DNA from 3 places in the Pseudomonas vranovensis genome. Region 3 is predicted to be linked to each of the others. Evidence: riboswitches for the same ligand, from Rfam matches in the RefSeq annotation. Region 3 holds a riboswitch; each other region holds the start of a gene.
What was found. A riboswitch is a leader RNA that binds a small molecule or an ion and turns the genes downstream of it on or off. The one in region 3 is predicted to bind cobalamin.
Positions count from the first base shown of each region.

Region 1 (10,443 bases), 1.3 Mb from region 3:
CTGACCCGCTGGTCGATCGCCTGGAGCGGGCAGGGCTGTCTCGTACGTGGGGCGTGGTAGTGGTGTTTGCACTGTTTACCCTGTTGCTCACGCTCTTGCTGCTGGTGCTGGTGCCGATGCTGGCCAAACAGTTGGTACGCCTCTATGAGCTGGCGCCGCAGATGCTCGACTGGTTGCAGCACGAGGCCTTGCCCTTCGTGCAGGCCCGCCTGGGGCTGGCCGATGGCTTCTGGAAGTTCGACAAGATCAAGGCCGCCATCAGCGGGCATATGGGGCAGACCTCCGACATTGTCGGCATGATTCTCTCCCATGCCACGGCCTCGGGGTTGGCCCTGCTGGCCTGGCTGGCCAACCTGGTGCTGATTCCGGTGGTGAGCTTCTATCTGTTGCGCGACTGGGACCTGATGATGGCCAAGATCCGAGGCCTGTTGCCGCGCCAGCGCGAGGCGCAGGCGGTGGCGCTGGCGGGTGAATGCCATGAAGTGCTGGGCGCGTTTGTCCGCGGCCAGTTACTGGTGATGGTGGCGCTGGGTGTTATCTATGCCTCCGGCCTGATGCTGGTGGGGCTGGAGCTTGGCCTGTTGATCGGGGTGCTGGCGGGGCTCGCGGCCATCGTGCCGTACATGGGCTTCATCGTCGGAATTGGCGCGGCGATGATCGCCGGGTTGTTCCAGTTCGGTGGCGACCCGTATCCATTGCTCGGTATCGCGGCGGTGTTCATGGTCGGCCAGGCCCTGGAGGGCATGGTCCTGACCCCGCTGCTGGTAGGGGATCGAATCGGCCTGCACCCGGTGGCAGTGATTTTCGCCATTCTTGCCGGCGGCGAGTTGTTCGGTTTCACCGGGGTGCTGCTGGCGTTGCCGGTGGCCGCCGTGATCATGGTGCTGTTGCGGCACATGCACGACCTCTATAAAGAGTCGGATATTTACGGCGGTGAAATCGACCCGGATCTCTAGGTTGATAGCCAAGGGCTAGCATCGGATGTCTGTCGTCGATGCAAGCCTTTGATTTTACATGTGGTCCACGCCGATTGTGCGACTGGCGCCACGGGTATAAACTTTGCAGACTTTTCACAAAAGGCCCCTTGTGGTTCTTCGGAACTGCCCAGCCAGCATGAAACCGATCCAGTTGCCCCTAGGTGTGCGCCTGCGAGATGACGCCACCTTCATCAACTACTACCCGGGTGCCAACGCCGCCGCATTGGGCTACGTCGAGCGACTCTGCGAAGCCGACGCCGGCTGGACCGAAAGCCTGATCTACCTCTGGGGCAAGCAAGGTGTCGGGCGTACGCACTTGCTGCAGGCAGCTTGCCTGCGCTTCGAGCAGTTGGGCGAACCTGCCGTGTACCTGCCGCTGGCGCAACTGCTCGACCGTGGTGTCGAACTCCTGGATAACCTGGAACAGTACGAACTGGTCTGCCTGGATGACCTGCATGTGATCGCCGGCAAGCCGGAGTGGGAAGAAGCCATGTTCCACCTGTTCAATCGCCTGCGTGACAGCGGTCGCCGCCTGCTGCTGGCGGCCTCCAGCTCCCCCCGTGAACTGCCGATCAAGCTGGCTGACCTCAAGTCGCGCCTGACCATGGCGCTGATTTTCCAGATGCGTGCCTTGTCGGACGAAGACAAGCTGCGTGCCTTGCAGCTGCGTGCCTCACGACGCGGCCTGCACCTCACCGACGAAGTCGGGCATTTCATTCTCACCCGCGGTACCCGCAGCATGAGCGCGTTGTTCGATCTGCTCGAGCGCCTCGACCAAGCGTCCTTGCAGGCGCAACGCAAGCTGACTATCCCGTTTTTGAAGGAAACTTTGGGCTGGTAAAAGGCACGGGAAGGGCACTCCAGAGCCTCGGCACATAAAAGTCACATTTTTTTCGATTGAATTTGCAAATCGACCCGATAGAAGGCATAGTTTCCCCCTCTATCAAATCCAAGACACGGTCGTGCCCATGCTGAATCGCTTCGCACCCCTCGTGCCCCTCGCACTCGTGACCCTGCTCTTTGGCTGCGCGACCCAAGGTCCAGTATCGCAGCAGCAGGTCCACCAGCCGGTAACCGCTCAGGTTCTGTCCAAGTCCTCCACCGCATCGGTGTTCGAGGAAGAGCTGGCTACTGAAGAAGAACTCCAGGATTTCGCCAGCAGCAAGCCCTACCAACTGCCAGCCCTGGCTGACAACATTCTCGAACGTGGCATGTCTCTGATCGGTACCCGCTACCGTTTCGGCGGCACCTCCGAGAACACCGGTTTTGATTGCAGCGGTTTCATCGGTTATCTGTTTCGCGAAGAGGCCGGCCTGAACCTGCCGCGCTCCACCCGCGAAATGATCAACGTGAAAGCGCCGCTGGTTTCGCGCAACAATCTCAAGCCTGGTGATCTGCTGTTCTTCAGCACCAACGGCCGTGGCCGTGTCAGCCACGCCGGTATCTACCTGGGCGATGACCAGTTCATCCACTCCAGCAGCCGCCGCAGCGGTGGCGTGCGCATCGACAAGCTCGGTGATCGCTACTGGAGCAAGACCTTTATCGAAGCAAAGCGCGCACTGGCGATGGCACCGACCGCCACCACCATTTCGCGCAACTGATCAAGCGTGTGTAGTACTCACGGCGACGTAGCTGAAAAGCGCGTCGCCGTGCGTGTTTACAGAAGTCGTCTAATCTAAATTCTCAACTATTTCCGGCCTTCCCGCCGGACGGCTTCCGACAGGATGTTCTGACCATGGCGATGAAGGCGCGCTTCGCTTTAATTTCCCTGCTGGCACTGCTCGGTGCCTGCTCGAGCCATGCCCCGTCTCCGCCCAAGGTGGTCGAGCCCGTGGTCATGGCGCCTCAGGTCTATTTCTCCCCGGTCGCTGAAGATGTGCTGTTTCGCGCGCTGGGCCTGGTGGGGACGCCCTATCGCTGGGGTGGCAATACACCGGATTCGGGGTTCGATTGCAGTGGCCTGATCGGCTACGTCTATCGCGATGCTGCCGGCATTTCGTTGCCTCGCTCCACCCGCGAAATGATCGGCATCCGTGCGCCCACGGTCGAGCGCAACGCTCTGCAGTCGGGGGACCTGGTGTTCTTTGCCACCAGCGGTGGTTCGCAGGTGAGCCATGCTGGCATCTATGTGGGCGAGGGACGTTTCGTTCATGCCCCGTCTGCAGGGGGCACGGTGCGGCTGGACTACCTGTCCAACAGTTATTGGCAGAAGGCCTACCTCAATGCCAAGCGGGTGTTGCCGCAGGCATTGGCGCGTAATCCCTGAAGCCATCGCAGGGCAGGTGTGAGCCACTGTCTTGCACAAGCTTCGTGGGGGTGGCGGCGGGAGCGGCTCGACTTGCCCCCGCGATGTTCTACCTGGCCTTGCTCACCCGCCAGATCTTGTTCCCCACATCATCGGCCACCAACAATGCGCCACGCTGATCATTGATCACTCCCACCGGCCGTCCCATGGCCTTGCCTTCGTCGTTCAGGAACCCGGTCAGCAGATCAATCGGCTTGCCCGCCGGTTTGCCCGCTGTGCTGAAGGGCACAAAGACTACCTTGTAGCCACTGTGCGGTTTGCGGTTCCAGGAGCCGTGCTGGCCAATGAATGCACCCTGGTCGAACGGAGGTGGCAGCACGCCGGGTTCGGCGAAGGTCAGGCCCAGTGACGCGGTGTGCGGCCCCACGGCGTAGTCGGGGACAAGGGCCTTGGCAACCTGCTGCGGATCCTGCGGGCTGACCCGTTGATCGACATGCTGGCCGAAGTAGCTGTAGGGCCAGCCATAAAAGCCGCCATCCTTGACCGAGGTGATGTAGTCGGGCACCAGGTCGCTGCCGATCTCATCGCGCTCGTTGACTGCAGTCCACAATTGCCCGCTGTGTGGCTCCCAGGCCATGCCGTTGGGGTTGCGCAGGCCGGAGGCGAAGATGCGTTTGTTGCCGCTGGCCGGGTCGACTTCCCAGATAGCGGCGCGGCCTTCTTCCTGGTCCATGCCGTTCTCGCCGACGTTGCTATTGGAGCCCACCGTCACGTACAGCTTTTTGCCGTCGCGGCTGGCAATCACGTTCTTGGTCCAGTGATGGTTCAGCGGGCCGCCAGGCAAGTCGGTCACCGGCGTTCCGGGGCCGTTGATCGAGGTGGCGCCGGGTTGGTAGTCGAAGCGCAGCAAGCGGTCAGTGGCTGCCACATACAAGTGGTTGCCGACCAGGGTCATGCCAAACGGTGAGTTGAGATTCTCGATGAATGTAGTGCGGGTCTCGGCGATCCCGTCATGGTCGCTGTCGCGCAACAGGCTGATGCGGTTGGCGCTGGGCACGCCGGCACCGGCGCGGCTCATTGCCTTCTTCATCACCCAGCCACGGATACCCTTGCCGTCATCTGGCTTGGGCGGAGCGTTGGTCTCTGCCACCAGTACGTCGCCATTGGGTAACACATAGAGCCAGCGCGGATGGTCCAGGCCTTCGGCAAAGGCCGCCACTTGTGTGCCTGGGGCACTGACAGGCGTCGCACCCTCGGGCCAGCCGATGGCAGGTGCGACGTTGACGGTGGGGATCAAGGTCTTGTTCGGTTCGGGCAGTTGCGGCGAGGGGCCGAACCCTTCGCCGACATCCAGCCGCGCTGTCTCACCGCAGCCGCCCAAAGCGGCACCCACCGCCAGCAGCAATACAATCCGGGTTGTGCCCATGTCGTGTCCCTCGCAAAGATGGCCTTCGTTGAGGGTAGAGGCACGCAGGGCTGGGGAGGTTCCCTTGTTCAGGCCTGCTTGAGCAGCAGTGCCACGCCCGGGTGATACTGGCCTGCTTCGTTGTGCAGCTTGCGATAGGCGTAGGGGAAGTACCAGGCAATGGCGCAGGCGGTGTGCTTTTGCAGGTCGTCGACCAGGTCCTGCAGCTCTTCGGGGCTGGCGTGCTGGCCCGCTTTCCAGGGGCTGGCGAACAGGGCGGCAACCTTGAGTTGGCTGGGTGCCGCCACTTGGCGTGCAGCGTTGGCGGTTTCCTGCAGGGCGCCGGACAGGTCCAGCCTGGCAATGCGCGGCCAGCGCTGGCTGGCTTGCAGGTAAGCCGCCTCTTCGCGGCTGGCGATATACAGGTCGCAGTGGCCTTCGCGCTCGCCTTCGTCGCGCTGTTTTTTGCTCTGGTGATGCTGCAGGGTCACCATCTCTGCTTGCCAGGCCGCAGCCGACAGCAGCCCCAGGTTGGCCTGGGCGCCATGCCAGTAATGGGCTTCGCCATCGCCCAGGGTCTGGTTGAAGCGATCGATGCAATCGATCCACCTCTCCAGAGTCGGACGCAAAAATTCCAGGCGCGGGTTGTTGATAATCAGGCCTTTCATGCTGCGCTCTCCTTTGTCGTTGTGATCGAGTACAGCCATTTGTGGCTATTTGATATCACCTAACGCAACGTGACACAAGATGACAAAGACGGCATTGATCCAGGCCAGTGGCGCGCCGTTGATTGACGCTCCGAGTGCAACCCTCTAACCTTCGCGACTTGTTTCAGGTGCTCTGCAGGCCGTGGCCTGGCAGGGTGAAACTGGGAAGCCGGTGGGCACGCAAAGGCGTGCGAATCCGGCGCTGCCCCCGCAACGGTAAGTGAGTCAAGGCCGCGCATGGCCACTGGGTGAAAACACCCGGGAAGGCGCGCGGTCCCGGGTGTTCATGACCCCGCTCACAAGCCCGGAGACCGGCCTGAAACAGTCAACGGCATCACGGAGGGTGATGCGCGGTTTCTTCGGCTTGCGCCGCAGCCCTGCGCCTTTCTTCGTCTGCCATTTCCATACATCTGTCGTCCTCTGTTTGCCGCGAACCCTGCAGCCACGTGCTGCTACGCTCGTTGCGAGCTGGCCGACAGTGGTTTGCGGAGACTTCGATGACTGAATCCACCGAGCGTGACGAACGCCACTTGGCGCGCATGCTGCGCAAGAAGGCGGTAATCGACGAGCGTATCGCCAACGCCCCCAACGAATGCGGGTTGCTGCTGGTGCTCACCGGTAACGGCAAGGGCAAGAGCAGTTCGGCTTTCGGCATGCTCGCCCGGGCCATGGGCCACGGCATGCAGTGTGGCGTGGTGCAATTCATCAAGGGCCGCAACAGTACCGGCGAGGAGCTGTTCTTCCGGCGCTTTCCCGAGCAGGTGCGCTACCACGTCATGGGCGAGGGATTTACCTGGGAGACCCAGGACCGCCAGCGTGATATCGCCGCCGCCGAAGCGGCCTGGGCGGTGTCCCGACAGTTGCTGCAGGACCCGGGCATTGCCTTCGTGGTGCTCGATGAACTGAACATCGCCCTCAAGCATGGCTACCTGGATCTGGACCAGGTGCTCAGCGACCTGCAGGCTCGCCCGCCCATGCAGCACGTGATCGTCACGGGGCGTGGTGCCAAGGATGAAATGATCGAACTGGCCGACACCGTGACTGAGATGGGCATGATCAAGCACGCGTTCCAGTCCGGCATCCGTGCCCAGAAGGGCGTCGAACTATGACCGACACCCGGCACTGCCCGGCGGTCCTGATCGCAGCGCCTGCCTCGGGGCAGGGCAAGACCACCGTGACCGCCGCCCTGGCGCGTCTGCATCGCAACCAGGGGCGCAAGGTCCGGGTGTTCAAGTGCGGTCCGGATTTTCTCGATCCGATGATTCTGGAGCGGGCCAGCGGCGCCCCGGTGTACCAGCTCGACCTGTGGATGGTCGGCGAACAGGAAAGCCGGCGCCTGTTGTGGGAAGCTGCGGGCGAGGCCGACCTGATCCTGATTGAAGGGGTCATGGGCCTGTTCGACGGTACGCCGTCCAGCGCCGACCTGGCCCGCCATTTCGGCGTGCCGGTGCTGGCGGTAATCGATGGCACGGCCATGGCCCAGACCTTCGGTGCCCTGGCCCTGGGGTTGGCGCGTTATCAACCGGATCTGCCCTTTGCCGGCGTGCTGGCCAACCGGGTTGGCACCCTGCGTCACGCCCAGTTGCTTGAAGGCAGCCTGACCGAGGGGCTGCGCTGGTACGGCGGCCTGTCGCGGGAGACCGGCATCGAATTGCCAAGCCGTCACCTTGGCCTGGTCCAGGCCAGCGAGCTCAATGACCTGGATGTTCGCCTCGACGCCGCGGCGGCTGCCTTGGCCGCCAGTTGCGAGTCGGCGCTGCCGCCAGCCGTGGCATTTGCCGGGCCCACTGAGCAGGTGATCGAGCCCTTGCTCGACGGTGTGACGATTGCGGTAGCCCGCGACGAGGCATTTGCCTTCACCTATGGTGCCAACCTCGACCTGCTGCGGGCCATGGGCGCGGAGCTGGTGTTCTTTTCGCCGCTGCATGACCGCGAGCTTCCGCCTGCCGACAGCCTGTACCTGCCGGGCGGTTATCCGGAGCTGCACCACCAGGCCCTGGCCGCCAACACCTCGATGCTGGCAACCCTTCGCGCCCATCATCAAGCCGGAAAGCCCTTGCTCGCCGAGTGCGGCGGCATGCTTTACCTGCTCGATGCCCTGACCGACGTCGCGGGCGAACGTGCCGAATTGCTGGGCTTGCTGGCGGGCGAAGCGGTGATGCAAAAACGCCTGGCGGCGCTGGCCCTGCAAGCGGTCGAGCTACCGGAAGGTGCTCTGCGGGGGCACACCTATCACCACTCCCTGACCAGCACCGAGCTTGAACCCATTGCCCGTGGCCAGAGCCCCAATGGCGGCCGCGGTGCCGAGGCGGTCTACCGCTGCGGGCGGCTGACAGCCTCTTACGTGCATTTCTACTTTGCCTCCAATCCCCGGGCGTCGGCGGCGCTGTTGGCACCATGAACGAGCATGCCTTTACCGACGCTGAACGTGCCGCGGTGTACCGCGCCATTGGCGAGCGTCGCGACATGCGCCATTTCACCAAGGGCGAGGTCGCGCCCGAGTTGCTGGCGCGCTTGCTTGAAGCCGCTCATCAGGCCCCCAGTGTTGGCCTGATGCAGCCGTGGCGCTTCATTCGAATCACCGACCGCAGCCTGCGCCAGCGTATCCAGGCACAAGTGGAAGCGGAGCGGGTGCTTACCGCCGAGGCACTCGGTGAGCGCTCCGACGATTTCATGAAGCTCAAGGTCGAAGGCATCAACGACTGCGCCGAAGTGCTGGTGGCGGCGTTGATGGATGACCGCGAGAAACACATCTTCGGTCGTCGGACTTTGCCGGAAATGGACCTGGCTTCGCTGTCGTGCGCGATCCAGAACCTCTGGCTGGCCGCCCGCGCCGAAGGCCTGGGCATGGGCTGGGTGTCGCTGTTCGAGCCGCAGGCACTGGCCGACCTGCTGGGCATGCCGAGCGGCGCCAAGCCGCTGGCGATTCTGTGTTTGGGGCCGGTCGAAGTGTTCTATCCGGCGCCGATGCTGGTGCTCGAGGGCTGGACCACGGTGCGTCCGTTGAGCGACCTGTTGTTTGAAAACCAGTGGGGAGAGTCTTGATGAGTGTGGCGTTGCTGACCGTTGCCGGCGTGGCGCTGGATGCGCTGTGGGGAGAGCCCCGGCGTCGACATCCGCTGGTGGCCTTCGGCCGCTTTGCCGGGCGCCTGGAGCAGCGCTTCAATGCTGGCGGTCGTGGCTGGCGCAGCCATGGTGTAACGGCCTGGTTCCTGGCGGTGATTCCGTTGACGCTGCTGGCCACCTTGTTGTCCTGGCTGCCCTACATTGGCTGGCTGGTCGAGGTACTGGCGCTGTATTGCGCCTTGGGCCTGCGCAGCCTGGGTGAGCATGTGACCCCAGTGGCCGATGTCCTGCGCCGTGGCGACCTGGATGAGGCCCGGCGGCGCGTGGGCTTTCTGGTCAGTCGCGAAACCCGCGAGCTGGACGAGCCTGCCGTGGCCCGCGCGGCCACCGAATCGGTACTGGAGAACGGCAGCGATGCAGTGTTCGCCGCCTTGTTCTGGTTTGTGGTGGCCGGTGCGCCGGGTGTGGTGCTCTATCGCCTGAGCAATACTCTGGATGCCATGTGGGGTTATCGCAACGAACGGTTCGAGCGTTTTGGCTGGGCCGCGGCGCGTATCGATGATGTGTTGAACTTTGTGCCGGCCCGGCTGGTGGCGTTGACCTATGCGCTGTTGGGCAAGACCCGCCTGGCCTTCAAATGCTGGCGGTGCCAGGCGCCCTTGTGGGACAGCCCCAATGCCGGCCCGGTGATGGCGGCCGGGGCAGGGGCATTGGGTGTTGAACTGGGTGGCCCGGCGGTGTATCACGGTGAGTTGCACGAGCGCCCGCAACTGGGTGAAGGCCCGATGGCCGATGCCGATGCCATCGAGCGCGGCTGGCGCCTGGTGTGCCAGGGTGTGTGGCTCTGGTTGCTGCTGTTGTGTCTGGGGGCAGCATTCTATGCTTGAACACGGCGGGCGCCTGCAGCGCGCCATCCAGCAGTACGGCATCGCCCGGGAAGATTGGCTGGACCTCTCCAGCGGTATCGCGCCCTGGGCGTTCGCCATCCCCGAAATTCCTCTGCGCGCCTGGGCGCGCCTGCCTGAAACCGACGATGGCCTGGAACAGGCTGCAGCGACCTACTACGGTGCGGCGCCGGTGTTGCCGGTCGCCGGCTCCCAGGCCGCGATCCAGGCATTGCCGCAGTTACGTACGCTGGGCACGGTCGGGGTGTTGTCGCCTTGTTATGCCGAGCACGCCGAAGCCTGGCGGCGTGCCGGACATCGCCTGATGGAACTGCAGGAAGAGCAGGTCGAGCAGGTACTCGACAGCCTCGATGTGCTGGTAGTGGTCAACCCGAACAACCCCACCGGCCGGCAGGTACCCGGCGAGCAGTTGCTGGCCTGGCATGCGCGCCTGGCGCAACGCGGCGGCTGGTTGCTGGTGGACGAAGCCTTCATGGACAACACCCCGCAGCACAGCATCGCCGCCCACTCCGGGCGCCCCGGGCTGATCGTGCTGCGTTCGTTCGGCAAGTTTTTTGGGCTGGCCGGTGTGCGCCTGGGCTTCGTGCTGGCCGAGCAGTGGATGTTGCAGCGGCTTGCCGAACTGCTCGGGCCTTGGACTGTCAGCGGGCCGACCCGCATTCTTGGCCAGGCCTGCCTGCTCGACAGTGCCGCGCACCGCAGGCAGATCGCGCGCTGTGCCGACGCCAGCCAGCGCCTGGCCAGTGTGATGAGCGCCGCAGGCTTTGCTCCCACGGGCGGATGTGACCTGTTTCAGTACCGGGTCACCGAACATGCCGCCCAATTGCATGACTTCATGGCCCGGCGCGGCATTCTGCTGCGTCTGTTCGCCACCCCGGCCAGCCTGCGCTTTGGCCTGCCGGCCACGGACGAGGACTTCCAGCGCCTGACCCGGGCCTTCAACGACTATCGCAAGGAACACCCATGAGTACCCTGATGGTGCAGGGCACCACCTCCGATGCCGGAAAAAGCACACTGGTGACCGCGCTGTGCCGCTGGCTGTTGCGCCAGGGCGTGGCGGTAGTGCCGTTCAAACCGCAGAACATGGCGCTCAACAGTGCAGTGACTGCCGATGGCGGCGAGATCGGTCGGGCCCAGG
Region 1 covers NZ_CP159259.1:587,494-597,936, forward strand. Annotated here, with positions in the region: gene ABVN19_RS02725 (AI-2E family transporter) at 1-956, shown strand, start outside; gene hda (DnaA regulatory inactivator Hda) at 1,114-1,818, shown strand; gene ABVN19_RS02735 (C40 family peptidase) at 1,946-2,578, shown strand; gene ABVN19_RS02740 (C40 family peptidase) at 2,713-3,243, shown strand; gene ABVN19_RS02745 (sorbosone dehydrogenase family protein) at 3,332-4,648, opposite strand; gene ABVN19_RS02750 (hypothetical protein) at 4,717-5,295, opposite strand; cobalamin riboswitch at 5,444-5,669, shown strand; gene cobO (cob(I)yrinic acid a,c-diamide adenosyltransferase) at 5,832-6,443, shown strand; gene ABVN19_RS02760 (cobyrinate a,c-diamide synthase) at 6,440-7,735, shown strand; gene bluB (5,6-dimethylbenzimidazole synthase) at 7,732-8,379, shown strand; gene cbiB (adenosylcobinamide-phosphate synthase CbiB) at 8,379-9,287, shown strand; gene cobD (threonine-phosphate decarboxylase CobD) at 9,280-10,272, shown strand; gene ABVN19_RS02780 (cobyric acid synthase) at 10,269-10,443, shown strand, end outside.
Region 1: another riboswitch for cobalamin. It lies ahead of cobO (cob(I)yrinic acid a,c-diamide adenosyltransferase); the one in region 3 lies ahead of cobW (cobalamin biosynthesis protein CobW).

Region 2 (10,443 bases), 880 kb from region 3:
GCCTGGTGATCAAGGAGCGCGATCATCCCTTCGGCATCTGGCAGCTGGAAGGGCCCAATGGCGAGGAAAGCGTACGGGTGACTGGCAGCCTGTCGAGCAACCATGGCGAAGTGGCGCACCAATGGTGCCTGGACGGGCGGGGAATCTTGCTGCGCTCATGGTGGGATGTGCATGACAGCCTGGCCGATGGGCGGCTGGTGCAGGTGCTGGGGGAGTATCACCAGCCAGCGGATATCTGGGCGGTGTACACCTCGCCCTTGGCCAGTTCGGCCAAGGTGCGGGTAGCGGTGGAGTTTTTTCGCCAGTACTTCGCCGAGCGGTACAGCCTGCCGTCACTGTAGTGCGGTGTTTGTACGAGCGCTGCGCGGCCACAGGAGCCTGGTCGGCAATCTGTGGCCGCTGCCGAGGAACGAGGTGGCGATGGGCTGCGCAGCAGTCCCGATCAACTCAGAAGCTGTAGTCCAGGGTCGCAAAGTACGACCGAGGCTCACCCATGATCCACTGCTCGCTGCTGTGCGCGACGGCCGCATAACGCCGGTCGAGCAGGTTGTTCAGCTGCAACCCAAGGCGCACATCCGGCAGCACCTGCCACCCCAGGTTGGCATCGACCACGGTAAAGCCTGGTACGGTCTGGGAGTTGGCGGTGTCGGCATAACGCTCATCGACATAACGCAGGCCCATGCCGGCATCCACGCCATGGCCCAACCCTTTGTTCACCCACAGGTTGGCAGTGCGCCGTGGTACGTTGCTCGGGTGGTTGCCGGCGCGTGAAACCGTCTGGCCGCCCACGGTCTGGTCGAAGTCGTCATACTTGGCGCGTACCACCGAGGCATTGGCCGAGACCTGCCACTGGTTGGCCAGGGCCAGTTCCAGGGTGGCTTCCAGACCCTCCGAGGTCTGCTGTCCGGCCTGTTCCTTGAGGTGGGTGACTGGGTTATCGACCAGCAGCTTTTTCTTGACGATATGGTAGGCCGCGAGGGTCCATTCGCCACGGCCGTCCCAGAACAGTTGCTTGAGGCCGAACTCGGTCTGCTTGGCTTCAGTCAGGTCGAAGTTCTGCTGGGTCGGGCTCAAGGTAATCAGGTCGCTGACGCCGTCCTCACTGGTGGAGTACTGACCGTACAGCGACAGTTCGTCCGTAACGGCAAACACCAGGCCGGCGCGCCAGTTGCCACCGCCCAGGCTGCGGTCGCTGCGGGTGTCGTTGACCAGGTTGTCGCGGTCGATGTGGTTCTGGTCGCGGCGGATGCCGGTTACCAGCGACCAGCGCTCCGACAGTTGGGTGCGGTTCTCGGCGAACAGGGCGAAGGTGCGGGTGGTGCTTCGGGTTTGCGGGCGGGTCGGGTCCTGGCTGTGGAAGTAGCCCGGTGCCGGGTTCCACGGGTCGATGTAGTCGCCGCCGATGTCGTTATACGGTGAGTTGCTGTCGATGCCGAAGCGGATGCGGTTGTATTCGGCGCCGACCACGGTCTTGCTGGCCAGGCCGAACAGCGCGTGGTCGAAGGTGAAGCTCTGGCGGTCGCCGATCTGCTCCTGGTGGTGCTTGATCTCCAGGTAACTGCCACGCTCCAGTTGCCCCAGGTCGCTGTGCCAGGTGTAGTCCTCGGCATTGCGCCAGTGGCGACGGCTCTTGATGTAGTACAGCTGGTTGCTGGCGCTGATTGACTCGCTGATGGCCCAGTCGGTGTTCAGGCGGGTCCATTCGTCGTGGTAGCGCTGCACGTCATCGCGCACGTTGTAGTTCTTCTTGCGCAGGCTGTCGCGGGAGTGGCCGTCGATCAGCGGCGTGCCGAAGTCGTTCATCGGCTCGGCATCGCCGCGCTCGTGGGCCAGGGTAAAGCTCAGGTCGTCGCTGGCATCGAAGCGCAACGCTGCGCTCATGGCGCGGCTTTTGGAGTCACCACGGTCGACCCAGCCATTGCCGTGCTGGTCATTGAGGGTGATCCGGTAACTCAGGCGCTCGCTCAGCGAGCCGCCGCTGTCCAGGCCCAGTTGCTGACGGTCGTCGCTGCCGTAGCCCAGGCGCAGGTGGTTGCGGATGTCGCCGGCAAAGGGTTTTTTCGGGATCACGTTGACCACCGCACCCGTAGCACCTTCGCCGTACAGCACAGAAGCCGGCCCCCGGATGATGTCGATACGCTCGACCATCCACGGGTCGACCGGGAAGGTCTGGGTGCCGGCGCCGGTGTACATGCGCGAACCGTCGAACAGGGTCATCACCGAACCGTGGCCGGTGAAGCCGCGCGCCGACAACGCGGTGTTGCCGTTGCCCGGCGTGCCCACAGAGGTGATGCCGGGGGAGCGAGTGACGGCAGCTTGCACGGTGCTGTTGTTGCGACCGTCAATGGCCTCGGCGCCCAGGCTGCTGGTGCTGGCCGGCGTGTCCATGGCGCTCAGGTTCAGGCGTGAACCGGCGGGCAGGGGCGTGGCCAGGCTGATCGGGTCGTTGTCGCTGGTGCTGGTGATGGCCGTTGAAGGCAGGGCCAGGGCAGAAGGACTGTGTTCTTCAGCGAAGGCCGGCAGCGAGAGTGCCAGGCAGGGGGCCAGGGCATTGGCCGCCAGGGAGTGAAGCTTGGAGTTACGGGACATGTCGTTCCACAATCAACAGGAATGAATGAATCCCGGAGGGAACAACGCATGGAGGAATTGCGCGCGCAGGCGAACGCAACCCGGCCTGCGCCCGCCCACCGCGGGGTTGCCAAACAAAGCTTCAGGCCGGTCTCCGGGCTTGCGAGGGTCATGAAGGCCTTCACCTTCCCATGCCGAGGCACAGTGGTGTTTCGAAGGCTTCGCTCGCTTACCGTTGCGGGGGCAGCGCCGGACTAGTCACGAAAGTGACGCACCGGCTTCCCGTTTCACCCTGCGCACGGCGGCGCAGGACACCTGAAACTGGCGCGCATGGGAACATCGAATGCCTTTGCAGTCAATGCGTTACGCGCAAATGCATCGCGGGGCAAGTCGAGACGTCGCCCCACGAAAAATGAGGGTCAGCGTCCGCGCTTTCGCGACACCACCGCCTCGATGTTCTTGCGCCCGATCAGTTTCGGCTGTGCAGGCTCTTCCAGCCACTTGTACATCACCAGGCTGTCCACCAGCCCGAGCCGGGCATGGCGATACGCCCTCGGCAGGCGCCCGACGATTTCAAAACCCAGCTTCTGCCACAAGGCCACGGCCGCTTCATTGCTCGACACCACCGAGTTGAACTGCATGGCCAAAAAGCCCTGCTGGCGTGCCAACTGCTGGGAGTGTTCGCACATCAGGCGTGCCACGCCACGACCGCGGGCGGCCTCGCAGACCATGTAGCCGCAATTGCTCACGTGGCTGCCGGGGCCGGCGGCATTGGCCTTTAGGTAGTAGGAACCAAGTAGTTCGCCATCCTCCTCGGCCACCAGGGTGTGCAGCGGGGACTCCAGCCACAAATGACGCGCCTGTTCCTGGCTCAGGGCCGGTTCGAAGGCATAGGTTTCGCGGGCGCTGACGATGGCCTGGAAGGTCGGCCAGAAGTGTTCGAAATCAGCGGCGGTCATGGGGCGGAGGGTAATCATGGCGGTTCCTGGCAACGTGAACCGCGAGTCTGAAAGTGTTGGAGCCGGCATGCAACTGTTTGTGCAGGCCGGCTCCCATACGTTCAGATGTCGACCTTGCCTACCGCATCCATCGCCCGCGCCGAATACACCAGCGCCGCACCGGCATTCATGGCCACGGCCACGCCCAGTGCCTCGGCGATTTCTTCACGGGTAGCGCCTTGCTTGACCGCCTGCGCCGAGTGTACGGCAATGCAGCCGTCGCAGCGGGTAGTCACGGCCACGGCCAGCGAGATCAACTCACGGGTCTTGGCATCCAGGTGGTTGGTCTTGGCCCCGGCGCCGCTGGCGGTCATATAGCCGTTGACCGTGTCGGGGGACAGTTGCTTGAGGTCGCCGATACCGGCCATCAACTGCTTACGGTAGGCGTCCCAGTCCATCATGCTCATCGTCTTCACCTTGTGCTGTTGGCAACATGAACAGTGAAGCTAGTTTTTCAATCGACGGGGCGCCGTTGGTCGATGGGCCTGAAACGGTAGGACTTTGGTAGGAGACGACGCACCGCCGCTCCTACAGGCCATCAGATGTAGATGAACACCAGCACCAGCGCAGCCACTACCGCCCATTTCTCCAGGTAGTAGCGGGTACGGTTGCGCTTTTTCATCGCCTTGCCACGCTCACGGATCTTGTAGATACGGGTGAACAGGCGGTTGATGCCCCCGGTCTTGTCACCGGCATCGTTGGGGGCTGCCGCAGCAGCCATCACCTTGCGGCTGAACCAGCGGTTGAACGCGGTCGCCCAGCGGTACTTGAGGGGGCGCTCGACATCGCAGAACAGAATGATGCGGTTGTGCTCCGTCTGGTTGCTGGCGTAGTGGATGTAGGTCTCATCGAACACCACCGCCTCGCCGTCGCGCCAGGCATAGTTCTCGCCGTCCACGCAGATATAGCAGGCGTCATCGTTGGGGGTATCCAGGCCCAGGTGGTAGCGGTAGGAGCCGGCATACGGGTCACGGTGGCGAACCAGCTTGGAACCGGGCGGCAGGGTGGCAAACATGGCTGCCTTGACCGTACCGATGCCTTGCAGCAGTTCGGTGGTGCGCGGGCACAGCTTCATGGCCGACGGATGGCTCTCGCCGTACCACTTCAGGTAAAAACGCTTCCAGCCACTCTTGAAGAACGAGTTGAAGCCGACGTCGTCGTAGTTCTTCGAACTCTTGATCTCGCCCACATGCAGCAACTGCTGGGCCTCGGCGCGAATCTCTTGCCAGTTGTCCTGCAACGGCTTGAGTTCGGGAAAGCTTTCGACCGGCAGGTAGGGTTTGGCCGGGAGCTTGGAAAACAAGTAGAGGAAGACGTTTACCGGCGCCAGGAAGCTTGAGTGATCGCCCAGCTGACGGGTGACTTTGTGCCGCACACGACCACGAAAGTGGACGTAGGCAATCGAGAATACAAACAACAGAACAAGAAAAATTTTCATGGGCGGATACTTGTCGATGTGGCGATGCGCCATGGCATAAGCCAGCCAGCATAAACAATCGGGCCTGTAGTTTGTACTAAATGTTACTGATCCAGCGCCCGACATTAGTCCCACACGCAAAGGTTTGCTGTAGCGATTAAGCTCAAGGTTCGAGGCAAACAGGGAGAGAAGAGGTAATGGTAGAAACACTGGAATCCGGCGAACCATTCAAGCGTTTGTTCTTCGCCTTGGCGTGCGAGCCCGCGCAGCGCCGGGACATCGCCCGCTGGCGCAATGAACTGGGCAGCGGCCTTGGGCGGCCGGTTCCATCGGTCAATTTTCACCTGACCCTGATGTTTCTGGGCTCGGTCGCCACGGCGCAATTGCCGGCGATCCTGGCGGCCGCCGCTCAGGTCAAGGTGCCGCAAAAGCCGTTGACGGTGATGCTCGACCGGCTGGAAGTGTGGCGCCCAGCCAAAGCCCTGGTGCTGGTACCAACACAGCCACCTGCCGCCTTGCGCCAATTGGCATACGCCCTGCAGCAGGCCATGTTACCCCTGGGTTTTACCGATGCTCCGCGAGAGTACCGGCCACACCTTACCCTGGCCCGCGACTACCACGGCCCGGTGCCGGAGGCGCAGATCGCGGCAGACTTCATTTTGCGTGCACGGCACTTCACCCTGTACGAGTCGCGCAGGGGTCGCTACCTGCCGCTGGCGCAATGGCCGCTGGAGGTTCAGGCCTGAAGAATGGTTGCCTGAACTGCGACCGTTGCACGGCCGGTCGCAGGCTGTCGCCAGCGGCTACAGGCGCTTGTAGCCGCTGCCGAGGAACGCGGCCGCGATCGGCCGCGCGGCGGTCGTGGTGACGTCTCCCCTCGATGCGATCTAGAACTGCGGGGTGTACTTCACGGTAAACATGAAATTGCGCGGCTCACCGAAGTTGTTGTTGCCATTGAGCTGGTTGTAGGCCGCCACGTAGTAGCGTTTGTCGAACAGGTTCTTGCCGTTGACCGCCAGGCTTACTTCAGGTGTCAGCTGATACGCCACACGCGCATCCCACACGGCATAGCCGGCTACATCGTAGGTGTGCTCGTAGCCCAGGGTGTGGGTTTGCGCGGTAAAACCAAGGCCGGCACTGACCTTGCTCCAGTCGCCCGGCAACTGGTAGTCGCTCCACACCCGCAGCATGTGCTTGGGCGTCCAGGTGCTGAACACCTTGCCTTCGTTGTCCGGGTCATCCAGGTATTTGGTGGTGTTGTAGGTGTAGCCGGCAAACAGTTGCAAGCCGGTCAGTACTTCGCCGCTGATCTCTGCCTCGATGCCCTGGCTGCGGACCTTGCCGGAGGCGGTGGAGCAGTACCAGTCGTCGCAGGCAAAGCCGGACGCGAGGTCCTGGGTCGCGCGGTTTTCCTGGTCGAGGTGGAACACCGCCAGCGAGGTGTTGACCCGTCCGTCGAACAGCTCGCCCTTGATACCCATCTCGTAGTTGCTGCCAATGATCGGCTTGAGCACCGAGCCCGAGGCGTCACGCTCCGATTGCGGCACGAACACGTCGGTGTAGCTGGCGTACGCCGCCCACTCGCGGCTCAGGTCATAGACAATGCCCACGTACGGAGTGACTTCGCCGGACTCCGTGAGGGTGCTTGGTGCGTTGACCGTGGCGGCATGGGTGAAGGGGGCGTAGTTGGTCGATTCGTAGGTCTGGTCGAACCAGCTCACCCGTGTGCCCAGCACCAGCGTCAATGGCTCGGCCAGCTTGACCCGCCAGCTGCCATACAGGCCTTTCTGGCGAACGTCATAGGCACTGCCGATGCCGCGACCACCTGCGTTGGCCAGCAGGCTGTCGTAGTCGATGTCAGGGCGGTGGTGATCGATATCGAAGAGGGTGTCGTCGCTTTCATTGAACGTGCGCGCCATCAGGTCATCGGTGGTCAGCTTGGAGTAGTTGCCGCCCAGGGTGACTTCCTGCTCCAGGCCGAAACCTTCGAAGCGACCGACCACGTTCATGTCCACGCCGACTTTGGTGGAGTCGAAGTCAGTCACCCAGTCGGCGTAGGTGATGCCGCTTCCGTCGAACTCCAGGCCCTCGCCGGTGGTTTGCACACGCTGGTGAGCCGAGGTGTTGGTCTCGCTCATGCGCAGGGCGGCAACACGAAACTTCCAGTCGTCGTTGAAGCGGTGCTCGAGGTCGGCGTACAGGGTGGTGACGTCGATTTCCGAATGGTTCCAGCGCGAACCACTGAAGGTGGAGCGCGATACGTCCAGGGGGCTGCCGTCGGTATAACGCGGCAGGCCGCGCAGCATGGGGCGCGACTCGGCGTCGGAGCGGCTGACAGCCAGGCCCAGGGTAGTGTCTTCACGCACGTCGAAGTCCAGGGCGCCGTAGAGCGAGTGGGTCTTGCTCCACTCGTAGTCGATGAACGAATCGCTCTGGTCTTCATCGGCCACAAAGCGTCCGCGCACGGTACCGGCGTCGTTCAGCGGGCCGCCGGCATCCAGTTGCAGGCCGTAGTGGTCCCAGCTGCCGGCCTTGCCGGTGAGTGTGACGGTCGGGGCGCTCTGGCCGCGCTTGCGCACCAGGTTGACTGCACCACCCGGGCTGCCGGTGCCTTGCAGCAGGCCGGAGGCGCCGCGCAGCACTTCCATGCGGTCGAAGAAGATCAGGTCCTGGGTGGCCCAGTTGCCCAACGAGTAAGTGTTGCGCGGAATCGGTACGCCGTCGTATTGCCAGTCATCGATCTGGAAACCGCGCGAGGAGATGATCAAGCCCGGGCCCACGCCCTGCAGGCCGACCAGACCGGTGGTTTTGTTGACGGCGTCCTTGAGGTCGACGATGTCCTGGTCGTCCATCTGCTTGCGGGTCATCACCGAGACTGACTGGGGAATTTCCTTGAGGCTGTGGCTGCCCTTGCCAATGGTGGTCGCCCGTGCGGCGTAGGAGCCCGAGCCCTCGGTGGTGGCGTCCAGGTTACTGTCGTTGATGCTGGTAGCGCCCAGTTCCAGGGCATCGCCGGTATCAATAGCGGGCAACACACTGAAGTTGCCCTGTTCGGTCACCAGCAACTGCAGGCCGCTGCCGGCCAGGGCTGTTTGCATGGCCTGGGCGGCACTCATACGGCCGCTGACGGCAGGCGCTCGCTTGCCCTGCACCAGCGCCGGGTCGAGCGACACGATGCGCCCGCTCTGGCTGGCGATGGCGTTCAGGGTGCTGGCCAGTGAAGCGACGGGCAAGTTGAAGCTCAGGGTCTGTTCCTGGGCGTGGGTAGCGCTGGCCAGCGTGGCCAGGGCCACGGCGACAGGCAGGGCGTGGGACCAAGGGTTGAGCACGGATTTCTCCCGATTATGTTGGCGTTGTCAGGAGATAGGTGCGACGAGAAATGAAAACCGGACACAAATACGAGTGATTTTCATAAATAGTTGTTCAAGACGGATTTTTCGACCGAATCAACGTTAGCCACGGACTGTAGTGATCGATGCGTACCGGCAGGGTTTCGGCAAGCGCTGCGAAGGCGCGCTGCGGCTCGTCCAGCGGGAATACACCTTGCACCCGCAGCCCGCGTACCTCGGGTTCGACCCGGACAAAGCCCCGGTAATAGGGGCGCAGCGCCTCGACCACCGCGTCGAGTGAGTCATGGAGCACATTCAAGCGCCCATTGAGCCAGTCGGCGCGATAGCCCTCGCCATCGCCCAGTGCTTCGATTCGCTGAGGCAGCAGCAGGGCGGCCTGGCCTTCCTGCACATCGCGCTCGGCGCCATTGAACAGGCTGGCCCGCACACTGTGTTCAAGTACCACCAAGCGGGTCGCCCCAGCTTCCTGATTGACCAGAAAGCGGGTGCCCAGCGCACGCATTTCGCCTTGGGCGGTGCGCACGCGCAGCGGCCGTCGAGGGTCGCTGGCGACCTGGATCACCAGCTCACCCTGGCGCAGAATCAGCAGCCGCTGCCGGTCATCGAATTGCAGGTCGACGGCGCTGTTGGCATTGAGGCTCAGACGGCTGCCATCGGACAGGTTGAAGCTGCGTCGTTCACCACGGACGGTACGCATGTCGGCCAACAGCGATTCGCCCATCTGGCTGCGTGCGCCCAGCCATAATCCGCCACCCAACACCCCGAGGGCGGCAACGCTGCGCAGCACGTCACGGCGTGTCGTGGTGGGTTGCAGCAACACCCGGCGTGCTTCCCCGGCCTGGCCCGGTGCGCGGCGGTCGAGGCTGCGCACGGTCTGGCAGGCACCGCCCAGGCGGTCTTGCAGGCGCTTCCAAGCCAAGGCGTGGCCGGGGTCGCTGGCCAGCCACTGATCGAACTGCGCCTGTAACGTGGCGTCGGTGTTGCCGGCGCTCAGGCGCACCATCCAGTCGATGGCACCTTCGGCGGCCGAGTCCAGGCGCGGTTGGTTCATGGTGCCAGTTCGCTCAGGTAGCACTGCTGCAGGGCCTGCTTCATGTAGCGGCTCACCGTGCGTTCGGAGAGTTCGAGCTTGCGCGCGATGTCTACATAGCTCAGGCCGTCCAGCTGGCTGTAGAGGAAGGTAGCCTTGACGATCATCGGCAAGCCATCGAGCAGCTGGTCGATGGTCACCAGCGCTTCGATCAGCAGCAATTGCTCTTCCGGGGACGGTGCCAGCGGCTCAGGCAGTGCCAACAAGCGTTCAAGGTAGGCCAGCTCCAGTTGCCGGCGGCGGTGACGGTCGAAGATCAGGCGCCGGGCGATGGTCGAGAGGTAGGCGCGCGGCTGCTGGATGCTCTCCGGGTCGACCCGGGCAGCGAGCATCTGGCAGAACGTTTCGGCGGCGGTGTCTTCGGCGTCGGCGCGATTGCGCAGGCGTTTGTGGATGTGCTGCAGGAGCCACCGGTGATGGTCGCTGAAGAAAAAGCCCAGCTTGCGGGTAGACGGGGTTTGCACCGGTTGGTTGTCCAGACGTTAGTGTGAATCGTTCTCAATGCTACCTGTCTCCGGTCTGACAGCGCAATTACTCGATTCCCACAAATGTGAAGGGCCGCATGTGCGGCCCCTCGGCAAGTACTTCAGGCAATCGGGATCAGCGGGTCGGCAGCGGCCAGTGCGGCGGTGCGGTCGGCGGCGGGCGGGTAGATCCAGGTGGTATTGATCTGGGTCTTGAGCTCCTTGGCCTCCTGTTGCAGCAATTTGACCTGTCGGTCCCAGCCTTCGGTATACACCGCGCCCCAGGCGCCCAGGTCGAGGCAGGTGACGTATTTGGGTTGGCTGTACGGGGTTGGGGCCACACCGAGCAGGTCGGCCGCTACGTTGTTGCCGCTGTGGCGGCCCAGGACAATGGCGTGCTGGCACGACATCACGGCGAAATTGCCCTGGTCGTCGGTGGCTGCGTAGGCCACGTCACCGGCGGCATAGACGTGGTCCTGCCCCTTGACCTTGAGGTTGCGGTCCACATGCAGGCGGCCCTGAGGGTCGCGTTCGGCGGGTACTTGTGCAGTCAGGG
Region 2 covers NZ_CP159259.1:2,755,639-2,766,081, reverse strand. Annotated here, with positions in the region: gene ABVN19_RS12690 (LysR substrate-binding domain-containing protein) at 1-341, shown strand, start outside; gene ABVN19_RS12685 (TonB-dependent receptor) at 448-2,589, opposite strand; cobalamin riboswitch at 2,696-2,902, opposite strand; gene ABVN19_RS12680 (GNAT family N-acetyltransferase) at 2,988-3,545, opposite strand; gene ABVN19_RS12675 (carboxymuconolactone decarboxylase family protein) at 3,629-3,973, opposite strand; gene lpxO (lipid A hydroxylase LpxO) at 4,105-5,004, opposite strand; gene thpR (RNA 2',3'-cyclic phosphodiesterase) at 5,181-5,729, shown strand; gene ABVN19_RS12660 (TonB-dependent siderophore receptor) at 5,871-8,312, opposite strand; gene ABVN19_RS12655 (FecR domain-containing protein) at 8,407-9,384, opposite strand; gene ABVN19_RS12650 (sigma-70 family RNA polymerase sigma factor) at 9,381-9,887, opposite strand; gene ABVN19_RS12645 (NAD(P)/FAD-dependent oxidoreductase) at 10,010-10,443, opposite strand, start outside.
Region 2: another riboswitch for cobalamin. It lies ahead of ABVN19_RS12685 (TonB-dependent receptor); the one in region 3 lies ahead of cobW (cobalamin biosynthesis protein CobW).

Region 3 (10,443 bases):
GGTTCGTGGTGCTGGAGCGTGAAGGGCTGCAGAACCTGCTGACCGAGCGCAAGATCATCCGCGCCTCGCAGAAAAAGCCCGATACGCCGGTCAACATCCAGGGCGAACTGCCGCCGTTGCAGGCGGCCAACCTGATGCTCGAAGGCGGCATCATTGCCTACGATACCAACGTGCGCAGTGGCGGGGAGGGCGCGCGCTACCTGGGCATCGATATCTCCCGCGAATATCGGGTCGACCAGGTTTCGGTCAACCTGCGGGCGGTGGACGTGCGCAGCGGCCAGGTGCTGGCCAACGTCATGACCAGCAAGACCATCTACTCGGTTGGACGCAGTGCCGGGGTGTTCAAGTTCATCGAGTTCAAGAAACTGCTGGAAGCCGAAGTGGGCTACACCACCAACGAGCCGGCGCAACTGTGCGTGCTCTCGGCGATCGAGTCGGCGGTAGGGCACCTGCTGGCCCAAGGGATCGAACGGCGCCTGTGGCAAGTGGCCGACGATGGCAGTGGCGACAAGGCAGTGCTGGACAAGTACCTGAGCCAGTACCAGGCGCCTTGAGGAATTGAGAACGGAAGGAGCGAGCTGCTTCAGGGCGTGCAGAACCACGACCGCTGCGCGGCCGATCGCAGGCTGGCGCCAGCGGCTACGGTGCATACGGTGTAGCCGCTGCCGAGGAACGAGGCTGCGATCGACTGCGCAGCAGTCGCCGATAAGGTCAGTGAGTCGGGCAGCCTTGCGCCTTGACTGTCCGCGGGGTAGACGCCGGGTGCTTGACCATCTCACCACCACAGCAGAACCACGACCGCTACGCGGCCGATCGCAGGCTGGCGCCAGCGGCTACGGTGCATACGGTGTAGCCGCTGCCGAGGAACGAGGCTGCGATCGACTGCGCAGCAGTCGCCGATAAGGTCAGTGAGTCGGGCAGCCTTGCGCCTTGACTGTCCGCGGGGTAGACGCCGGGTGCTTGACCATCTCATCACCACAGCAGAACCACGACCGCTACGCGGCCGATCGCAGGCTGGCGCCAGCGGCTACGGTGCATACGGTGTAGCCGCTGCCGAGGAACGAGGCTGCGATCGACTGCGCAGCAGTCGCCGATTAAGGTCAGTGAGTCGGGCAGCCTTGCGCCTTGACTGTCCGCGGGGTAGACGCCGGGTGCTTGACCATCTCACCACCACAGCAGAACCACGACCGCTACGCGGCCGATCGCAGGCTGGCGCCAGCGGCTACGGTGCATACGGTGTAGCCGCTGCCGAGGAACGAGGCTGCGATCGACTGCGCAGCAGTCGCCGATAAGGTCAGTGAGTCGGGCAGCCTTGCGCCTTGACTATCCGCTGGGTAGACGCCGGGTACTTGATCAGCTTCTCAGCCGCCCGCGCCGGGCGCTTGACCAGCTCACCACCACAGTTGGGGCACTGGCCCTTGAGGGGCTGCTCGCTGCAGGCACGGCAAAAGGTGCATTCGAACGAGCAGATCAACGCATCCTTACTGTCGCCCGGTAGGTCACAGCCACAGCATTCGCAGTTGGGTCGCAATTCAAGCATGGTCAACACCTCAGGGTAGTATGCGTTCAGGGCCGATACAGGTGCGCATGGCTGGCACGGTACAACGCTGATTCGGAAAAACTGTCACTGGCCAGCACCCGGCCCACGAGGATCAGCGCAGTGCGTCGAAAGCCCTTGGCCTGCACCTGCGCGACAATTCCGTCCAGGGTGTCGAGCACCCAGTCCTGGTCTGGCCAGGTGGCGCGATGCACCACGGCAATCGGACAGTCACCACCGTAATGCGGACGCAGGGTTTCGACAATCCTCTCCAGGTGCTTGACCCCCAGGTGGATCGCCAGGGTACTGCGATGACGCGCCAGGTCAGCCAGTTGCTCGCCTTCGGGCATCGGTGATTTGTCGCCGAAACGGGTGAGGATCACGGTCTGGGCGATGTCCGGCAAGGTCAGCTCGCAGCCGAGCAGGGCAGCGCTGGCCGCCACTGCGGTGACGCCGGGGACGATCTCGTAGGGAATGCCCAGCGCGCGCAGGTGGCGAATCTGCTCGCCAATGGCGCCATACAGGCTTGGGTCGCCACTGTGTACCCGGGCCACATCACGGCCCAGGTCATGGGCGGCCTTGATCGCCTCGATGATTTGCCCCAGGTGCAGTTCGGCGCTGTTGATGACGGTCTGGGCGCTGTGTCCTTCGAGCACAGCGGCAGGCACCAGTGAGCCGGCATAGATGATCACCGGACAACGGTGGATCAGGCGTTGGCCCTTGACGGTAATCAGTTCGGGATCGCCGGGGCCGGCACCGATAAAGTAGACGGTCATGCACAGTCCTTGGGATAGAAAGGGAGAATTATCCGCCAATGCCGCCGGCGCTGGCCAATGCCAGGGTGGCATCGGCGTGCAGGGTGCGGGTGACCTGCAGGTGAGCGGGGCCGGCAACCTGTTCGGCCAGCGCCAGGGCGGCGCTTTCGGCCACGCCGTAGCAACCGCTATGGGCAAAGGCGACGTCCGAGCGGTGGCTCAAGCGCGGCTCGAAGGCCGACAGCTGCGCAGCCGAGAAAAACACAACGGGCACACCCAAGCGGCTGGCCAATTGAATCAGGCCCGGCTCGTCGCGCTTCAGATCAATACTGGCAAGGCCCGCGACTGCCGCCAGGGGCAGTCCGTGGGCCTTGAGGGTGTGTTCGAGCAGGTTGCCCAGCGTGTCGACCGGGCAACCTCGCCGGCAACCCAGGCCGACAAACAACTGCATGTCAGGCCTGCTTCGGGCGACGGAACAGCCAGGCGCTGATCAGGCCCAAGGCCAGCCAGAACGCGGCATTGGTCACCAGCGAGGCAACCTTGAACTCGGCTTCCAGCGCCTCGGGAGCGAGCATTTCGTGTACATCAGGCTGCGGCGCGCCAATCACGTGGGGCACTACCAGCAGTACCACGCCCAGGGCCTTGAACAGCCAGTTGTGGGCGAACACGATCAACCCGAGCCCCACGGCGGTGGCGGCAGCGGTACCCACCCACCAGGCCTGGCGCTGGGCCAGGTCGGCCGCGGCAGTACCGGGCAGTTCCGGCGGCAGCCCCAGGGTCGGGGCCAGGCAGAACACGGCAAAGCCACCCAGGCCCCAGAGGGCACCGGTGAGGGCGCTGTTGGGCGCGCGCAGGGTATAGAGCGCGGCCAGGATCAGGGCGAAGCCGACGGCCACCACCAGGTTGCCGCCGGTGGTCGACAGCACTCGCTGCCAGCCATCCTCGGGCGACCAGGCTTCACTGTCATGATGATGGTCGGCGGCGACACCGTGAGCATGCTCATGGGGCTCGACCGCCGGGGCTGCGCTTTCATAGGTTTCCGCCTGCAGAATCAGCGGCGCCACCCAGAAGCTTTGCAGCAGGGTCAGCAACAGGGCGGCCAGGAGGCCTGCAAACCCTGCAGTACTGGCAATACGCTTGATCATCGGTCGGCACTCAGTGGCAAGGGAAGGCGGCGCTGTGGCGGGTGTCGTGGGCGGCGTTGTGCACCGCTTCGATAGGCGAGAAACCGGCGAAGTAGACCAGGCACAGGCCCAGCAGCGAGGCACCGACAGCAACCAGCAGGCGCTGGCTCAGGGTTGAGGGGGTAACGGCGGAGTGACTGGCGGTACTGGTACGCATGGCGCTTTCCTCTTGGTGTTGTCGGCAACAGGCAAGCGCAAGAAACCCCTGCACGGCGTCCGTCCAGGGGTTGCAACAGCGCCCGCCCACCGCGGGTTTGTCAAATCGAGCCTGGGCCGGTCTCCGGGCTGGCGAGGGGCGGGCAGATTGCCGCGCCGAAGGCGTCACCTTCCCATGCCGAACTGCGGGCACAGTGGTTCTGACGCTTTCCTCGCTTACCGTTGCGGGGGCAGCACTGGACTTGTCCTACGTCGTGATCAACACGTGTATGACGCACCGGTTTCCCGTTTCACCCTGTAAAGGGCACCCAAACGAATCGCACTAGCAAATCACGCAACCACGCAAGCGTCAATTGTGACAGCAGTTGACCACTCACCGGGCACTGCGTAGCCTAGCCGCTTCGAGGTTCTTCGGCGTTGGCCGAAGCTAAGACGGGAACGCGGTTGAAGCCGCGGCTGCCCCCGCAACTGTAAGCATTGAACGGTTCGACACAGCCACTGCATCGCTGCGGGAAGGCGTCGTTCGACTGGCCGCCGGCCGGTGCAATGCAAGCCAGGAGACCTGCCTCGATCAGTTTCCGACATTAAACCGGGCGGGGTGATCCGGTGGCGAACGCGCCCGGGCAGTGCTGCCTGTGGTTCTCGTCCTGCATGCCCGCCATTTGCTGCCAAGGGCATCGACATGAAAACACTGGCCAAACTCCCTGTCACCATCGTTACCGGCTTTCTCGGCTCGGGCAAAACCACGCTGCTGCGTCATATGCTCGACAACGCTCAGGGCCGACGCATTGCCGTGATCGTCAACGAGTTCGGCGAGCTGGGCATCGATGGCGAGATCCTCAAGCAGTGCAGCATCGGTTGCACCGAGGAAGAAGCCAGCGGCCGCGTGTATGAGCTGGCCAACGGCTGCCTGTGCTGCACCGTACAGGAAGAATTCTTCCCGGTGATGCGCGAGCTGGTAGCGCGCCGTGGCGACCTGGATCATATCCTCATCGAAACCAGCGGCCTGGCCCTGCCCAAGCCGCTGGTGCAAGCTTTCCAGTGGCCGGAAATCCGCAACGCCTGCACGGTCGATGCGGTGATTACGGTGGTCGACAGTCCGGCCGTGGCCGCTGGCACCTTCGCCGCCTTCCCGGAGCAAGTCGATGCCCAGCGCAAGCTGGACCCGAACCTGGATCACGAATCGCCGCTGCACGAACTGTTCGCCGACCAGTTGGCCAGTGCCGACCTGGTGGTACTGAACAAAGCTGACCTGATTGCCCCTGAAAACCTGGCCAAGGTACGCGCCGAGGTGCAGGAGGAGCTGCCGCCAGCGGTCAAGGTGATCGAAGCGAGCAGCGGTCGCTTGCCGCTTGAAGTGTTGCTGGGCCTGGGCGCCGAATCCGAAGCGCATATCGATGGCCGCCGCACCCACCACGATTCGCACCATGACGGCGACGACGACCACGACGATCATGACCACGACGCCTTCGACTCGATCTCCATTGAGCTGCCTGAAGCCGACGAAAGCCTGCTGCTCGATGCCCTGACCCAACTCGTAGTCCAGCACGGCATCCTGCGGGTCAAGGGCTTTGCGGCAATTCCCGGCAAGCCGATGCGCTTGCTGATCCAAGGCGTGGGCACCCGCTTCGACAAACACTTCGACCGCGCCTGGCGCAGCGAAGAACCGCGCACCACGCGGCTGGTGCTGATTGGCCAGGCACTTGACGCCACTCAACTGGAAGCGCGCCTGCGCGCCGCCCTGGGCGCTTGATCCATGCACCTGCTGCGGACCCAGCCCGGTGGCTTCGTGCCGGACGACAGTATTGCCGACCTGGGCCAGACCCCGGCCGAGCTCGTCATTCTCTGCAGCGGTGATTCGCACCTGGCATTGCTGGCCGAAACCGCCCAGCAATTGCCCGAGGATTTTCCCAGCCTGCGCCTGGCCAACCCCATGCAGGTGCAGAACCATGCCTCGGTCGACCTGTATGTGGACGAGGTGTTGCGCCATGCCAAGGTCATTCTGGTGTCGCTGCACGGCGGTGTCGGTTACTGGCGTTATGGCGTTGAGCAGTTGCTGGAGCTGGCCGCACGCGGCGTTCAGCTGATTTTGGTGCCGGGCGACGACCGCCCGGACCCGCAGCTCAGCAGCCTGAGCACGGTGAGCGCCGCCCAGGCCGAACGGCTTTGGCACTACCTGCGCCAGGGTGGCAAGGCCAACGCCTTGAACCTGTTCAAATGCCTGGCCAGCCTCTGGCTGCACCGCGATTACCCCTGGAGCGAGCCACAGCAACTGCCGCGCACGGCGCTGTATCACCCGCACAAGGTGGCCGCGCAACTACAGGACTGGTATGCCGACTGGCAGGTGATGCAGCCGGTGGTGCCGATCCTGTTCTACCGCTCACACCTGCAGGCAGCCAATACCGCGTTTATCGACACCTTCTGCGAACGCTTGCAACTGGCTGGTCTCAACCCTATGCCGATAGCCGTGGCCAGCCTCAAGGAAGCCGGCTGCCTGGTCCAGGTCGAGGACTGGCTGGATGAAGTCGAGGCGGCGTTGATCATCAACACCACAGGCTTTGCCCAGTCCAGCCCCGAGCAGCCGCACCTGCGGCCGTTTCGTCGCGACATTCCGGTGTTGCAGGCCATCTGCGCCCAGGACAACGAACCGGGCTGGGAGGCCAGCGAGCAAGGCCTTGGGGCGAGGGACCTGGCAATGCACATCGTGCTGCCGGAACTGGACGGGCGGATCATTACCCGGCCAATCAGTTTCAAGGACCTGGCCTGGCGCAGCGAGCGCAGCCAGACGGATGTGGTCTGCTATCGCCCCCATGCCGAGCGCATGGATTTTGTTGCCGAGCTTGCGCGCCGCTGGTGTGTACTGGCGCAGTTGCCCAACCCGGACAAGCGCGTGGCGCTGATCCTGGCCAACTATCCGACCCGCGATGGACGCATCGGCAACGGTGTGGGCCTGGACACTCCGGCCGCAGCGCTGAATATCCTGCGAGCCCTGAAGGATCAGGGTTATCCGCTTGACGAGCTGCCCGCCAGCGGCACTGCGCTGATTCAGGCGTTGCTGGGCGGCGTGAGCAACGACCTGGACAGCCTCGACCAGCGTCCCTGCTTGCAAAGCATGGCGATGGAGGACTACCTGGCAGCCTTTGCCCAATTGCCCCAGGCCAATCAGGACGCGGTGCGCGAGCGGTGGGGCGAACCGCAGCAGGACCCGATGTGCCGCAATGGCCGGATGATGGTCGCCGGCCTGCGCTTTGGCCTGACTTTCGTCGGCATTCAGCCGGCCCGGGGGTACCAACTGGACCAGAGTGCGGTGTACCACGACCCCGACCTGGTACCGCCCCACGGCTATCTGGCGTTCTACTTCTGGTTGCGCCACGGCTATGGCGCGGATGCGCTGATCCATGTCGGCAAGCACGGCAACCTGGAGTGGCTGCCGGGCAAGGGCGTGGGCCTGTCGGCCAACTGTTGGCCGGACGCCTTGCTCGGGCCGTTGCCCAACATCTATCCCTTCATCGTCAACGACCCGGGCGAGGGTGCCCAGGCCAAGCGCCGTACCCAGGCGGTCATCATCGACCACCTGATGCCGCCGTTGACCCGCGCCGAAACCTACGGCCCGCTGCGTCACCTGGAGGCGCTGGCCGACGAATACTACGAAGCCCAGCTGCTTGACCCGCGCCGCGCCCGTGAACTGCAGCGCGATATCCTCGCGCTGGTGCGCGACAACCACATTGACCGAGAGCTACAGCTCGAAGGTGCGCTGGACGACGCAGCCATCTGGTTACCGCGGCTGGACACCTATCTTTGTGACCTGAAGGAGTCGCAGATCCGCGATGGCCTGCATGTTTTTGGCGAGTCGCCCACCGGGCGCTTGCGCACCGATACCTTGCTGGCCCTGCTGCGGGTAGCCCGCGGTGACGGGCGTGGAGCCAACGCCAGTCTGCTGCGGGCGCTGGCCAAGGCACTGGCGCTGGGATTCGACCCGCTCGATTGCGACCTGGGACAACCCTGGAACGGGCCGCGCCCGGCGCTGTTGCAAGAGATTGATGCCGGCCTGTGGCGAACGGCTGGGGACACGCGCGAGCGTCTTGAAGCGTTGGCGGGCCGCTTGATCGGCGATAGCCTGGGCGGCCATGCGCACATTCCCCAGGACGCGCAATGGTGCGATGTGCAGGCTGTGTTGCAGGGGCTGGTCGAGGTGGTCGCGCCGCAGCTGGATGCCTGTGGCCCGGCTGAGCTGCATGGCCTGCTCGCCGCCCTGCAGGGCCGCTTCGTGCCTGCAGGCCCGAGCGGCGCGCCCAGCCGGGGACGCCTGGACGTGCTGCCCACCGGGCGCAACTTCTACACCGTCGATGTGCGCAACCTGCCGACCACCACGGCCTGGCGCATCGGCTTTGCCTCGGCCAACCTGATTCTGGAGCGCCACCTGCAAGACCACGGTGATCACTTGCGTCAACTGGGGCTGTCGGTGTGGGGCACGGCGACCATGCGCACCGGCGGCGATGACATCGCCCAGGCCATGGCCTTGCTCGGGGTACGCCCGGTGTGGGCCAGCGGCAGTCAACGGGTCGATGACTTCGAGATTTTGCCATTGAGCCTGCTCGATCGACCGCGGGTGGACGTGACGCTGCGGGTATCAGGTTTTTTCCGCGATGCGTTCGGCAGCCTGATCAACCTGTTCGATGCTGCCGTTCGTGCAGTCGCAGCGTTGGACGAGCCTGACGACCTCAACCCGTTGGCGGCCAGGGTGCGTACCGAGCGTGCCGAGTTGCTCGCTCAAGGCGTTGAGGCCGAGCAGGCCGCACGTCAGGCTGGGTGGCGCATCTTCGGCGCCAAACCCGGGGCTTATGGGGCCGGGGTGCAAAACGCCATTGACGGGCGCCTGTGGCAAAACCGTCAGGACCTGGCTGAGGTTTACCTCAATCATGGTGGCTACGCCTATGGCGCGGCGGACGACGGTACGCCGGCACGGGCCGACTTTGCCCGGCGCCTTGGCCAGGTCCAGGCAGTGATCCAGAACCAGGACAACCACGAGCATGACCTGCTCGACTCCAATGACTACTACCAGTTCCAGGGCGGCATGCTGGCAGCCGTGGAAAGCCTGGGCGGCGCGCCGGTCGCCAGCTACCACGGCGACCACAGCCAGCCGGACCGTCCGCGCATCCGTACCCTGAAGGAAGAGCTCAACCGGGTGATCCGTGCCCGGGCGCTGAATCCCAAGTGGATCGCCGGGGTCAAGCGCCATGGCTACAAAGGAGCGTTCGAACTGGCGGCCACGGTCGACAACCTGTTCGCCTTCGATGCCACCACGCACTTGATCGACGACCATCATTATCAGTCGCTGGCCGATGCCTATGTGCTCGACGCCCCGACCCGCGACTTTATCCGCCAACACAACCCCGAGGCTTTACGCGATATCACCGAACGCCTGCTCGAAGCGCAACAACGTGGCTTGTGGCAGGCGCCGGGTGCTTACCGCGAGGCCCTGGAAGAGCAATTGCTCGATGGCGAAGAAGAGACTTGAGATGACTGAACCTGCACACTTCCCGCTGTCTGCCGTGGTCGGCGCCGATGAACTGAAACTGGCCCTGTGCCTGACCGCCATCGACCCGAAGATTGGCGGCGTGCTGATCGAAGGCCCCCGAGGCATGGCCAAAAGTACCCTGGCCCGGGGGCTTGCCGACCTGTTGGGCGATGGTCCGTTCGTGACCCTGCCGCTGGGCGCCAGCGAAGAGCGATTGGTGGGCACTCTGGACCTGGATGCGGCGCTGGGGCAGGGCAAGGCGCAATTCTCGCCGGGTGTGCTGGCCAAGGCCGACGGCGGTGTGCTCTATGTGGATGAGGTCAATCTGTTGGCCGATCACCTGGTGGACCTGCTGCTGGATGTGGCGGCCAGTGGCACCAACCGGGTCGAGCGCGACGGTATTTCCCACCGTCACAGCGCCCGCTTTGTGTTGATCGGCACCATGAACCCGGAAGAGGGCGAGTTGCGCCCGCAATTACTCGATCGCTTTGGCCTCAACGTGGCCCTGGACGGGCAACCGGCGCCTGAAGCACGTGGGCAGATTATTCGTCGGCGTCTGGATTTTGATGCCGACCCCGAAGGCTTCTGTGCCCAGTGGGCGCCCGCCCAGGCGCAGTTGCTAGAGCGTTGCCAAGGGGCGCGCGAACGACTGGCGCAGATTCCGCTGGATGACCAGGCCTTGGCGCACATCACCGAACGCTGCTTCGGCGCCGGCGTCGATGGTGTGCGGGCTGACCTGGTCTGGCTACGTGCGGCCAGGGCCCATGCCGCCTGGCGCGGTGCCTTGCACATCGAGGCAGAGGATATTGATGCAGTGGCCGAGTTCGCCTTGCGCCACCGTCGTCGTGAACGCGCCGCGCAGCAGATGTCTGCGCCCGAACCCCAGGGTCGACAGTCGTTCTCCGCTCAGCAAGGGCAAGGTGCCTGGGGCGACATGCCGCCACAAGCAACCTCCACCGGCGCGCGACGCGAGGTGCCGAACTGGGCAAAAAAGCCCTGAGCATCCGTCGGCCGCGCTCGGCGGATGCCAAACCCCGCCCAGGCAGCATCAAGCAAGGTTCCAGGGGGGCTGCCCGCGATGCTGCCCAGGGTACGGTCGCCTGGCCCGCCACCTTGCTCAAGGGACGACCGCGTCAACGCCTCGACCTGTGCTGGCAGCAGCGCAGGGCCAGTGCCCACGAGCTCTGGCTGGTCATCGTCGACGCCTCGGCCTCGACCCGCCGCTACCAGGCCCTGAGCCAGGCCAAGGGCTTGCTTGCCGGGTTCTTCGATCAGGCCTACCGGCAACGGGCG
Region 3 covers NZ_CP159259.1:1,874,190-1,884,632, forward strand. Annotated here, with positions in the region: gene ABVN19_RS08740 (CsgG/HfaB family protein) at 1-554, shown strand, start outside; gene ABVN19_RS08745 (DUF1272 domain-containing protein) at 1,295-1,540, opposite strand; gene cobM (precorrin-4 C(11)-methyltransferase) at 1,567-2,313, opposite strand; gene ABVN19_RS08755 (cobalamin biosynthesis protein) at 2,342-2,743, opposite strand; gene ABVN19_RS08760 (CbtA family protein) at 2,745-3,437, opposite strand; gene ABVN19_RS08765 (CbtB-domain containing protein) at 3,448-3,633, opposite strand; cobalamin riboswitch at 3,730-3,959, opposite strand; cobalamin riboswitch at 4,020-4,217, shown strand; gene cobW (cobalamin biosynthesis protein CobW) at 4,315-5,385, shown strand; gene cobN (cobaltochelatase subunit CobN) at 5,389-9,150, shown strand; gene ABVN19_RS08780 (AAA family ATPase) at 9,152-10,150, shown strand; gene ABVN19_RS08785 (VWA domain-containing protein) at 10,198-10,443, shown strand, end outside.